DNA from 2 places in the Massilia sp. SYSU DXS3249 genome. Region 2 is predicted to be linked to the other one. Evidence: predicted binding sites of a transcription regulator. Region 2 holds the regulator's gene; the other holds the start of a gene.

Region 1 (5,809 bases), on a different contig from region 2:
GTCTCCAGCTTTGCCGAATGGCGCGCCGCCGCGCGCGACCTGCTCGTGCACGAGGTGGCGCCGGAACGCGTCACCTGGAACCAGGTCGGGGTGCTGGACACCGACCTGTTCTCGGGTGCGCCGGCTTCTATCCCTTCTGCCGATAATGCTCCTGCCGAGTCCCCATTACAACCGGCACCGCCGCATCGACTCTCCGTCCCGCGCGCGCTGATGGAGATGCTGGAAAAGGCCGCCTGCTGCCGCGTTCCGGACCGCTGGGCTTTCCTGTACCGGGTCATCTGGCGCTGGCAGCACGGCGAGCACGACGTGCAGTCGCCGGCCGATGCCGACGGCGCCAAGCTGCACGCGATGGTCAAGGCGGTGCGCCGCGAGGAGCACGACATGCATGCCTATATCCGATTCCGCGAGCGTCCCCTCGAGGCCGGGCCGCCGCAATTCGCCGCCTGGTTCGAGCCGCGCCACGACGTGCTGCCCCAGGTGGCCGAGCATTTCAAGAACCGCATGGGCGGCGTCACCTGGATGATCGGCACGCCCGATGCCAGCGTCATGTGGGACGGCGCGACCCTGCACCACACCGGTTCCCTGATGTCGAGCGCGGCAGACCTCGACGACGCGGGCGAGGCGCTCTGGCTGACCTACTACCGCAGCATCTTCAACCCGGCGCGCGTCAACGCCCAGCTGATGCAAAGCCACATCCCGTCGCGCTTCTGGAAAAACCTGCCGGAAGGCGCGATCGTCCCCGCCATGGTCAGCAACGCCGAGCTGGGCGCGCGCAGCACGGGCCAGGCGCAGGCGGTGGGACGCAAGTCGGGTGCAACGATCCCGATCGCTCCCGCCGACGCCCAGCCCGAGCGCCAGCAGCCCTCGAAACTGGACGAATGCCGGCGCTGCGAGCTGTGGCAGTTCGCGACCCAGGCCGTCCCCGGCGCCGGCCCGAAAAAGGCGCAGATCATGCTGGTGGGCGAGCAGCCGGGCGACCAGGAAGACCTGGCCGGCGAAGCCTTTATCGGGCCCGCCGGCCAGCTGCTCGATCGCGTCTTCAACGCCGCCGGGCTGGAACGGCGCGAGATCTATCTCACGAATGCCGTCAAACACTTCAAGTGGGAGCCGCGCGGCAAGCGGCGGCTGCACAAGACGCCGGCGCAGCGCGAGGTCGAGGCTTGCCACTACTGGCTGGAGAAGGAGCTGGCGGCCGTCAAGCCGAAGGTGATCGTGGCGCTGGGCGCAACGGCGCTCAAATCAGTGCTGGGCAGCGGCAGCGTGAAGCTGGGGGATTCGATCGGCAAGGCGATCCGGCATGAGGACCGCTGGGTGGTGACGGTCTACCACCCGTCCTACATCCTGCGGGTGCCGGACGAGGAAACCAAGCGGCAAGCGTTCAATGTGATGGTCGAGGGCTTGAAGCTGGCAATGCGTTTACTGGAGCGACAGCCGGAAGAGCCGCGAACGTAGGGTGGGCGCCCCGTGCCCACGCGAACGCCTGCATGGTGTTGGCGTTGTTTTGTCGCGATGGACGCGCCGCGTTGACGCTCTTGAGAAGATAACGCGGCGCTGGCAATTAGGTGGATTGTTGGCTGACTCTATTCATCGTTCCGCGTGGGCCCGGGGCGCCCACCCTACGGGATCAGCGTCCTGCCGGCGACACCGCGACATCGAAACGCACCATGTCCCCGGCGCTGACCTGCCGCGCTGCTCCCGGCGGCGTCATGGTCCCGATCGAAAACCCCGGCTGCACCTGCACGATGGTCACCGTGCCGAGCGCCGACTCCACCGTCCCCAGCGGCACCAGCGGATCGTTCCCGTACACCGGCTGGCGCGCGTCCAGTTTATAGACCACCAGCTGGTCGCCCGGCGTCATCGACGAGGTGCTGCCGGCGTCGATGAAAATCCGCTCGCCCTGTACCTGCACCACCTTCGCCATGAAGGGCAGGGGAGCCAGGTCGGCCATGATGCCGGCGATGCCCTGGTCGAGCGCGCGCATGATCGCGCCGCCAAAAGGCGTGGCCGCGAAGCTGGCGCTGCCGAAGGGCTTGTCGCGGCCGATGCGCTGCTTGCCGACTTGCTCCACGCTGGCGGTGCGGCGCGCCAGCAGGGCGCCGGTGAGGCCGTCGTGTACGAAGAATTCGATCTCGATGCGGCGTGCCTTGCGGTCGATCAGGCCGTACAGGGTCGGCTTGTCGAAGGGGCTGGCGTCGACGATCTCGCCCGAGATCACGAACTGGCTCTCGTGCATCGATGCCAGGCGGCGTACGGCCGCCGTGTCCGCGCCCGGCCCGCTGCTGCCGGGAGAGATCACGTAGGGGCTGCTCTTGCCGAGGAATTTGCCGGTGCCGGTCAGGCGGCGCAGCAGTTCCTGCGGCAGGCGGGTGGCGATGTCGTCGACGTCGTCGAGCTGCGGGGAGCGGCGCACGTGGAAGGGGGTGACGACGATTTTTTTCTTGTAGCCGAGGTTGACGCTGCCGCTGGGGCGCGCTTCCTCTTCCTGCACGGCGACGCGCACGTGCAGTATCGGCCCGGACTGCGGGCCGGATTGCCACTCGCGCACGACGGTATAGCGGTCGAAGTCGTAGGCCGGCTGGACGCGGCTGCTGTCGTGCGAAGCGCGCTTGCCGGCGCCGGCCGCGACATCCACGCGTGCGCCGCTGCGCAGGCCGAGCTGTTCGAGCGCATCCTTGATGGCCAGCTGGCGGGCGCGCGCCAGGCCGCCGTCGGCGATGGCGGCGACGCCTTCGGCCTCGATCGGCGCGGCAAGGGCCGGCTGGAACAGCGCGAGGAAGAGCGCAAGCGCGACGCCAAAGCCAAGTTTGAAATTACTGCGCATGGTAGAACGACGCGCCGTAGGCAGCGCCAGGACCAGCACTGCCCACCATGGCGCGGGCGTTCGCCGCTGCCGGCAGCGCGCGCGGCGAGCGGGCCTGGGACTGGGCCGCATTGGTATCGAAATCCATCTCCACGGTCGTCTCGACAGTGCCGTCTTCGCGCTGGGCGACATTGCTCACGCGCGCGCCACGGATGAAGGCGTCAATATACACCTTGAAACTGTCGTCCTTCAGCGCCAGCGAGCCCACCGTGCTGCCGCCTTCGATGCGCATGCCGTAGACCTGTTCGGCCATGGCGCGGTAGGCGTCCAGGCGGGAAGCGCGCATCGCCAGCAGCTTGCGCTGGGCCGGCGAGACGCGCTCGCACTGGCCGTTGCAGGAGGCAGTGTTGACGGCGCCGTAGCCGGTGGCGCTCAGGGTAACGACGACGGGCTGCACGGCCGGGCGGGCCAGGGGCAGGCGCACGGTGCCGCAGGCGGAGAGCAGCGAAGCACAGGCGAGGGCGAAGACAGCGACGAGTTTCATGACGGATCCGGTAAGAATGCGGTGCGCAAGGGGCGCGGTATCAGTCTGAATAACGGCCGGTGCTGCCGGATCTTGATGGACGCAGGGAAATATTTAGCGCAACAAGCCGCGGAATCGCGGCTGGATTGTTGCAATGGCAAGCGATCAGGAAGAGGACAGCACGAACTGGTTACCGTCCGGATCTTTCATGATGGCGAAGGTGCCCCAGGGTTGCTTTTGCGGTGGCGACACGAACTCGACGCCGCGGCTCGACAGCTGGCGCCAGGTCGCCTCGACGTCGTCGCAGGCCAGCGAGCCGTTGAAGGGGCTGCCGATGCGGTCTTCCTGCCCGGTCGGCGTGAACAGCACGAAGCGCGTCTCGGACGCGCCGACGCGCAGCTCGATCCAGCGCTGCTTGCCGTCGAAAGGCTGGTCGGTGATGACGCGAAAGCCGAGTTTTTCGGTGTAGAAGGCGAGGGCCGCGTCCTGGTCGCGGGTAGGGATGCTGACGAATTTGATGTGGGTGATCAAGCGGGTCTCCTGTCTGAATCCCGGCATTCTCGCACGGGCGCGGGCCCCACTATAATCATCATGACTATACTCTTCAAGAATACAGTGACCACCCTCGACCCCTATGTGCTCGACGTCCTGATGCCGGATCTGGTCGGCCACGAACATTCGCCGGCCGCCTTCGTCGTCTACCTCTACCTGTGGCACCGGATCGCCGCCGCCGAGGGCCGCGCCGTGCAGCTCAGTTACGCGACGATCGCGCTGGAGACCGGCCTGTCGCGCGTGACGGCGCAGCGCGCCATCGCCCTGCTCGAGCGCCGCCAACTGATCAGCGCCAGCAGCAGCTCGCGCACCGCAGTGCCGAAATACCTCGTCCTGCGGCCCTGGGCGGCGCGCAAGCGGACGGAGTAGGGCACGGTCACCAGCCATGCATATGCCTCTTGTAACACTCGGTTACTTGCTTATATTTATAGGCGCAAAGACAATACTCTTCAGCACACACCAGAAGAGGATCGTCACGATGTTCAAGCGCGTACTGCCTGCTGCCGCCCTGTGTTTCCTGAGCCTGCCCGCCTGGTCGCAGGCCGAGGACCCCTCCACCGCCGCCCCGGCGCCCGCCGCCGGCGAGGACGCGCCGCAAGTCGTGCTCGTGTCCGGCGCCCGCCCGGGACCCGGTCTGTGGAAGGTGTCGAAGGGGGACAACGTGATGTGGGTGTTCGGCACCTATGGCCCCTTGCCCACGAAAATGGAATGGCGTTCGCGTGCGGTCGACAAGGTCATCGCCGGCTCACAGGAATACCTGAAGCCGCCGACCGTGCATATCAACGTGGGCTGGATGGGCGGCATGGGCGCCTTGCCCTTCCTGATCGGTTATAAAAAGAATCCGGACGGTGCCGAGCTGAAGGACGTGCTGCCGCAGGAGGTCTACGCACGCTGGCAGCCTATGAAGCAAAAGTATTTTGGCACCGACAAGGACATCGAGCGTCAACGTCCCTCTTTTGCCGCGGCCGAGCTGCACAGCCGCGCCATGAAGGAAGCCGGCCTCTCAGGCGGTTCCGACGTGCGCAAGACGATCGACAAGCTGGTCGACAAACACAAGATCAAGGTGACCGACGCCGGGTATCGCATCGAGATCAAGGACCCCGGCAAGATGCTGCGCGAATTCAAGAAGTCGCCGCTGGACGACGCCGCCTGCCTCGCCAAGACGATCGAGGTCCTGGATACCGACGTCAACCTCATGCGCGCCCGCGCCAATGCCTGGGCGGTCGGCGAGCTCGACGAGATCCGCAAGCAGGACTTCGGCGACCGCGACAAGACCTGCTTCGAGGCCATGACCAATAGTTCGCTCGCGAAGAACCAGCCCGAAATCCGCACCGCCAAGGCCCAGGCCGCCGCCAAATGGGTGGTGGCCGCGGAAAAGGCATTGGCGACCAACGCCAGCACTTTTACCGTCGTCGAGATCAAGGAAATCCTGGACCCGAAGGGGGTGATTGCCACCCTGCAGGCCAAGGGTTATACGGTCGAGCCACCGAAATAACGTAGAAGCCTTACTTTCACGACGAGGATGTCACCATGTTCAAGCGCATATTGCCTGCCCTGGCCCTGTCTTTCCTGAGCCTGCCCGCGTGGGCGCAGGCCGAGGCGCCTGCACCTGCCGCAGCGCCGGCCCCAGCGGCGACGCCGACGCTCGACAACGGCGAAGCGCTCCCGCAAACCATCCTCGTGTCCGGCAGCCGCCCGGGCCCGGGCTTGTGGAAGGTGTCGAAGGGAGACAACGTGATGTGGGTGTTCGGCGCGTATTCTCCGCTTCCGGCACAGATGGAGTGGCGCTCCACGCGGGTCGAAAAAATCATCGCGGGCTCGCAGGAATACCTCAAACCGCCGGGCGTGTCGATCGGCGTCGGATGGAGTGGCCTGGCTGCCGTGCCCTTCCTGGTCGGCATCAAGAAGAACCCGGACGGCGCCGAGCTGAAAGA
Region 2 (5,809 bases):
ATCGAATTAACCCACTTTCCCCATCCTTTTCCCCCGATGGTTGCTTCACGGCATCGTCAATAATCTCTCCTGTAAACGGGCAATATCGTCCCGACATGACTGAAGCGGTACGGAGAATAAGATGAATGTGAAGAAATTTACAGCGGCAACATCCCGGGAAGCCTTGCGCAAGGTGCGCGATGCGCTCGGGCCGGACGCCGTCATCCTTTCCAACCGTGCGGTCGACGGCGTGGTCGAGATCCTTGCGCTGGACAACGACGACGTCGCTTCGCTGGCCGCCCCGGCCCCGGATTCCGAGATGGCCCAGCCGCAGCCGCGCCTCGACCACCTGCACGCCTTCGAACCGGAAGCGCCCGCTTTCGTGAACCGCCGCAGCGCGCCCGCAGCGGCAGCGCCGGAGCAGGTTTATGCGCGCCGTGCGCCACAGCCGCAGCCGGAACCGGAATTCATCCCCGAACACAGCTACGCCAACCGTCGCGCCCCGCAGGCCGAACCCGCCTTCGACATGGCCGCGATGACCTCGATGATGTCGGCCGCCATCGCCCAGGCCAAGGAATCGGCCGCCGCCGAAATGAGCGGCATGATGAACGAACTGCGCGCCATGCGCGGCCTGATGGAAACCCAGCTGGCCGAGCTGTCGTTCGGCGGCGCCCAGCAGCGCGAGCCGCAAAAGGCGGCCGTGCTGCGCGAAATGCTGGCCGCCGGCTTCTCGGCTTCGCTGGCGCGCTACCTGGTCGAGAAGATGCCGGCGAATAAGGACGCCGCCGAGGCGATGCGCTGGATCAAGACCGTGCTGGCGCGTAACCTGACGACGATGGCCGACGAAGACAACCTGCTCGACAAGGGCGGCGTGTTCGCCCTGGTCGGCCCGACCGGCGTCGGCAAGACCACCACCACCGCCAAGCTGGCCGCACGCTGCGTGATGCGCCACGGTCCGGAAAAGCTGGCCCTGATCACCACCGACGCCTATCGTATCGGCGGCCACGAGCAGCTGCGCATCTACGGCAAGATCCTGGGCGTGATGGTGCACTCGGTGAAGGACGAGGCCGACCTGCGCATCGCCCTGAAAGAGCTGCGCAACAAGCACACGGTGCTGATCGACACCATCGGCATGTCGCAGCGCGACCAGATGGTGACGGAACAGGTCGCCATGCTGGCCGGCGCCGGCGCCGATGTGAAGCGCCTGCTGTGCCTGAACGCCACCTCGACCAACGAAACCCTGGCCGAAGTCGTGCGCGCCTACCAGGGCAGCGGCCTGCACGGCTGCATCATGACCAAGCTGGACGAAGCCGCCTCGATCGGCAACGTGCTCGACGTGGTGATCCGCCAAAAACTGAATTTGCACTACATCTCCAACGGCCAGCGCGTGCCGGAAGACCTGCACCTGGCCGACCGCGCGATGCTGGTCGACCGCGCCTTCCGCAGCCGCCGCGAGGCCGCCGCCGCCTTCGACGATGCCGACCTGCCGCTGATGATGGTCGGCACCAGCCACCGCGACGAGAGCCTGCGCGGGGTGCACTGTGGCTAGTTTCGATTTCGACCAGGCCGAAGGCCTGCGCCGGATGCTGGCCGGCCCCAAGCCACGCGTCGTCACCTTTTTATCGAGCACGCCCAGCGACGACAAGGGCGCCATGCTGGTCAACCTCGGCGCCTCGCTGGCGCAGGCCGGCAACGAAGTGCTGATCGTCGACACCACCGTGCGCGACTACGGCGTTGCGCGCCGCCTCGAGATGGAACGCCATGCGGGCCTGTTGCAGGTGGCACGCCAGGAATGCGGGCTGAACCAGGTGGTGCAGGGCGCACCCCAGGGCTTTTCGGTGGCGCTGCTGTCGCGCGACGGCGACACGCCGCGTGCCGGCACCGACGAGGCGCGGCGCCTCGCGAAAACCTTTGATGTGCTGGTGAAAGGGCAGGGCGGCATCGTCATCGTCGATGGCGAACTGAACCGCGACGGCAGCTTTGCGCTGCCGGCCCTGGCCGAATCGGAAATCGTGGTGCAGGTCTCGACCAGCGCCACCTCGATCACGAATGCCTATGCATTGATCAAGCGCCTGGCCCAGGAATTCGGCCGCCGTCCCTTCGGCATCCTGGTCACCGGGGCCTCCGAGGCAGAGGCGAAGGTGGTTTACGATAATATGTCGGCAGCAGCAAGTCGTTACCTAGCGGTAACGTTAAGTTCGATGGGCTCGGTACCGGCCGACGAATACCTGCACCGCGCCGCGCGCCTCGGGCGTGCCGTGGTGGATGCCTTCCCGCTGGCCGGGGCGTCGGTGGCCTTCCGCCGGCTCGCCGGACGCTTCGCCCTGCCGGGCATGGCGAGATTGGAGCGTCAGAGCGGCGGCGCGCATTTTGGTTCCTGAGAAAAAAAGCACAAGCATGTATACCGTCAAAGGGAAAGCGGACAAGAACCACCTGCTCACCGAGCATGCCCCGCTCGTGAAGCGCCTTGCGCACCAGATGAAGGCCAAGCTGCCGCCGTCGGTCGAGGTTGATGACCTGATCCAGGCCGGGATGATGGGCCTGCTCGATGCCATCAACCGCTACGAGGACAACCACGGCGCCCAGTTCGAGACCTATGCCGTGCTGCGCATCCGCGGCGCCATGGTCGACGAGCTGCGCAGCAACGACTGGATGCCGCGCAGCACCCGCCAGACCATGAAGAAGGTCGAGACCGCGATGACGTCGCTGCAGCAGAAGCTGGGCCGTCCGCCGACCGAGACCGAGGTCGCCAAGTCGCTCGACGTCTCGCTCGCCGACTATCAGGAAATGCTGTTCGAAGGCGGCGGCCACCAGCTCGTGTACTACGAGGATTTCCACGACGACGACGGCAACGACTCCTTCCTCGACCGCTATGCGGTGGACGACGACGACCCGCTGCGCGCGCTGCTCGACACCGACTTCCGCCAGGCCGTGATTGCCGCCATCGACGGCCTGCCGCCACGCGAGAAGATCCTGATGGGCCTGTACTACGAGGAAGAACTGAATCTGAAGGAGATCGGCGCCGTGCTGGGCGTGTCCGAGTCGCGCGTGTCGCAGCTGCACACGCAGGCCGTGGCCAGGTTGCGCGCTTCGCTCAAGGAAAAGCTGTGGACTTCGCCAGCCTGATTGGCCTGGCGCTGGCCCTCGCCGGCCTGTTCGTCGGGCATACGCTCGACGGCGGCCGGTTCGCCTCGCTGTTCCAGCCGGCGGCCTTTGCGATCGTGGTGGTCGGCACCTTTGGCGCCGTGCTGCTGCAATCGAAGGCGAGCACCTTCAAGCGCGGCATGCGCATGCTGCGCTGGGTGTTCTTCCCGCCCAAGGACACGCGCCAGCCGCGTTCGCGCGAGATTGCCCTGTGGAGCCACTCGGTGCGGCGCGACGGCCTGCTCTCGCTCGAGCAGTTCATGAAGACCAAGGATCCGATCGTCGAGAAGGGTTTACGGCTGGTGGTCGACGGCGTCCATCCCGACAAGATCCGCGGCCTGCTGGAGGCGGAAGTGAGCGCCTACGAATTCGCCGAGCGCCAGGCCGCCCGCATCTGGGAAGCGGCCGCCGGCTACGCGCCCACCATCGGCATCCTGGGCGCCGTACTGGGCCTGATCCACGTGATGGAAAACCTGTCCGACCCGTCGCGCCTGGGCTCCGGGATTGCGGTCGCCTTTGTGTCGACCGTGTACGGCGTCGGGCTTGCGAATTTGTTCTTCCTGCCAGTGGGGAACAAGCTGAAGGCCATCGTGTCGGACCAGGTGGTGCAGTACGAAATCCTGCTCGAAGTCTTCCACGACCTGGCCAGCGGCAACCACACGCGCGTGGTCGAGGAGCGCGTGGCCAGCCTGCTGGCGCAGCGCTGATATGGCGCGCAAACGATACGACGAGCTCGAGGGCGGCGGCGAGCAGCAGGACCGCTGGCTGATCTCCTACGCGGATTTCATTACGCTGCTGTTCGCCTTCTTCGTCGTGATGTATGCGATCTCCGTCGTCAACACCGGCAAGTACCGGGCGCTGTCGGACGCCCTGGGCGATGCCTTCGGCGGCAAGCCGCAGGTGCCGCAGGCCAGCTCCCCCATCGACCCGCTTCCCCTCGCTAACCTGATTGCGCGCAAGCGTGCCGAGGCCGCACGGCGCGAGCGCGAGCGCCTGAATACGCTCGCGCGCCAGCTGAACGCCTCGCTTGCGCCCTTGGTGAAAGACGGCAAGGTGCGCGTCACGCAAACCGGGCAGGGCGTCAAGGTCGACATCAACGCCAGCGTGCTGTTCGAGGAAGGCGAGGCCGCGCTCGGCGGCGACGCGCGCACGACCCTCGGCACGGTGGCCGGGCTGCTGAAGGGCGAAGCGCATGCGATCGAGGTCGAGGGGCATACCGACAACCTGCCGATTGCGAATTCGGCTTATCCGTCGAACTGGGAATTGTCGAGCGTGCGCGCGAGCAGTGTGGTGCGCCTGTTCATCGAGGGCGGGATCGCTCCGGAACGCCTGACGGCGGTAGGGCATGGCGCGAACCAGCCGCTGGCGCCGAATACGGATGAGGCGGGCAGGTCGCGCAATCGGAGGGTGGCGGTGACGATCCTGGCTACGGTGCCTGATCAGGGATAAGCGTAGGGTGGACGGGTTTCCCGTCCACGCGTTCAAATCACGTTTGAAAGGCCTGCTCGGATAATCTTGCGCCGGTTGAACGCGTGGACGGGGGACCCGTCCACCCTACCCTTGGCTTTCGCTTCATCTGGCCCCACAATGCGTGACACGACCATATGGAGTTGAACATGCAGCGCAGACCCTTCCTTCTCGCCGCCCTGACCGGTGCGGCGAGCCTCATGCCCCTGATTGCGGGCGCCGGAGAACCGACTGTGAGCGTGAAGCACAGCATCGATGTCGCAACCTCGCCAGGCAAGGTCGTCGTGGAACTCACGGTGATCAACCAGGGCAAGACCACGGTCTGGATCCCGCGCGAAGTGGCGGCGGAACACGAATTGACCGGACGCCGTTTCGACGTGCGCGGTTTCGATAACCGGCCGATTTCCTACACGGGAAAAATGGTCAAGCGCGCAGCGCTGACGGCCGAGGATTACCAGCCGCTCGAACCGGGCAAGATGTTGACGAACACGATCGACATCACCAACAGCTACGCCTTCAAGCCCGGCCGGCACACCTACAACATCGGCTACGCCGGCCCGGTGCTGGCCGACCCCAAGCGCCCCGACGCCCTTGTGGAATTCCCGGCGCGGCCGGCGTCCTTCGTCTACAGCGGAAAATAAAACCGAAAGCGATAAAAAACCCCTCTGGCCGCCAACTGGCCAGAGGGGTTTTTCTTTTTATTTCCAGGTATTTAGTTCAGCGCCGGGGTGTTCTCGGCGAAATACTCGTGGTTGTCGGCATTCGCCACGGCGGCGTCCGGATTGCTGATCGCCAGGCTGGCGGCGCCGCTCTGGCCGTAGACGTTGTCGTCGGTGCCGGCGACCACGTCGAAGTGGCTCATCTCGTGCACCAGGGTGCCGCCCTTCGAGTCGGTACCGGTCATTGGCGCATTCCAGAAGGCCTTGCAGACGTAGATCTTGTACGGCTGGGTCGGATAGACGTAGGCGTAGTAGTTCTGGTTGCACTTGCAGTCGACGACGACGTTCTTGTTGTCGAAGCCGTCCTTGATCGCCGTGAAGTTCGCCTTGACGCGGGCCTGGCGGGTCGAGGTGACAGTGCCGAACCACTTGGTGTAGCGCGGGCCCATCGTGGTCTTGCCCATGTAGGTCACCGAGCTGTTGCTCATCGTCTTGGCCGCCGAGATCGCCGAGGCCACCGTGGTCTGCTGCGAAGCGGTGCAGTTCGAGTAGCTCAGGCC

What was found. Region 2 encodes FliA, which starts transcription of late flagellar genes. Its sites were predicted from a motif close to CTAAAGTTTNNNNNNNNNNNGCCGNTA; they were not measured.
Region 1: a site for FliA is predicted at 3,395-3,421, ahead of ACWCIA_RS16775 (LPP20 family lipoprotein). Genes of this name have one in related genera too.

Annotation. Positions count from the first base shown of each region.
Region 1 is NZ_JBSIPX010000015.1:1,635-7,443, forward strand. Features, by position in the region: gene ACWCIA_RS16765 (UdgX family uracil-DNA binding protein) at 1-1,452, shown strand, start outside; gene ACWCIA_RS16770 (flagella assembly protein FlgT middle domain-containing protein) at 1,625-2,821, opposite strand; gene ACWCIA_RS16775 (LPP20 family lipoprotein) at 2,811-3,344, opposite strand; gene ACWCIA_RS16780 (VOC family protein) at 3,489-3,854, opposite strand; gene ACWCIA_RS16785 (helix-turn-helix domain-containing protein) at 3,939-4,244, shown strand; gene ACWCIA_RS16790 (TraB/GumN family protein) at 4,354-5,370, shown strand; gene ACWCIA_RS16795 (TraB/GumN family protein) at 5,406-5,809, shown strand, end outside.
Region 2 is NZ_JBSIPX010000002.1:244,212-250,020, reverse strand. Features, by position in the region: gene flhF (flagellar biosynthesis protein FlhF) at 122-1,528, shown strand; gene ACWCIA_RS03375 (MinD/ParA family ATP-binding protein) at 1,521-2,360, shown strand; gene ACWCIA_RS03370 (RNA polymerase sigma factor FliA) at 2,377-3,105, shown strand; gene ACWCIA_RS03365 (flagellar motor protein) at 3,087-3,830, shown strand; gene motD (flagellar motor protein MotD) at 3,832-4,572, shown strand; gene ACWCIA_RS03355 (hypothetical protein) at 4,740-5,231, shown strand; gene ACWCIA_RS03350 (M35 family metallo-endopeptidase) at 5,303-5,809, opposite strand, start outside.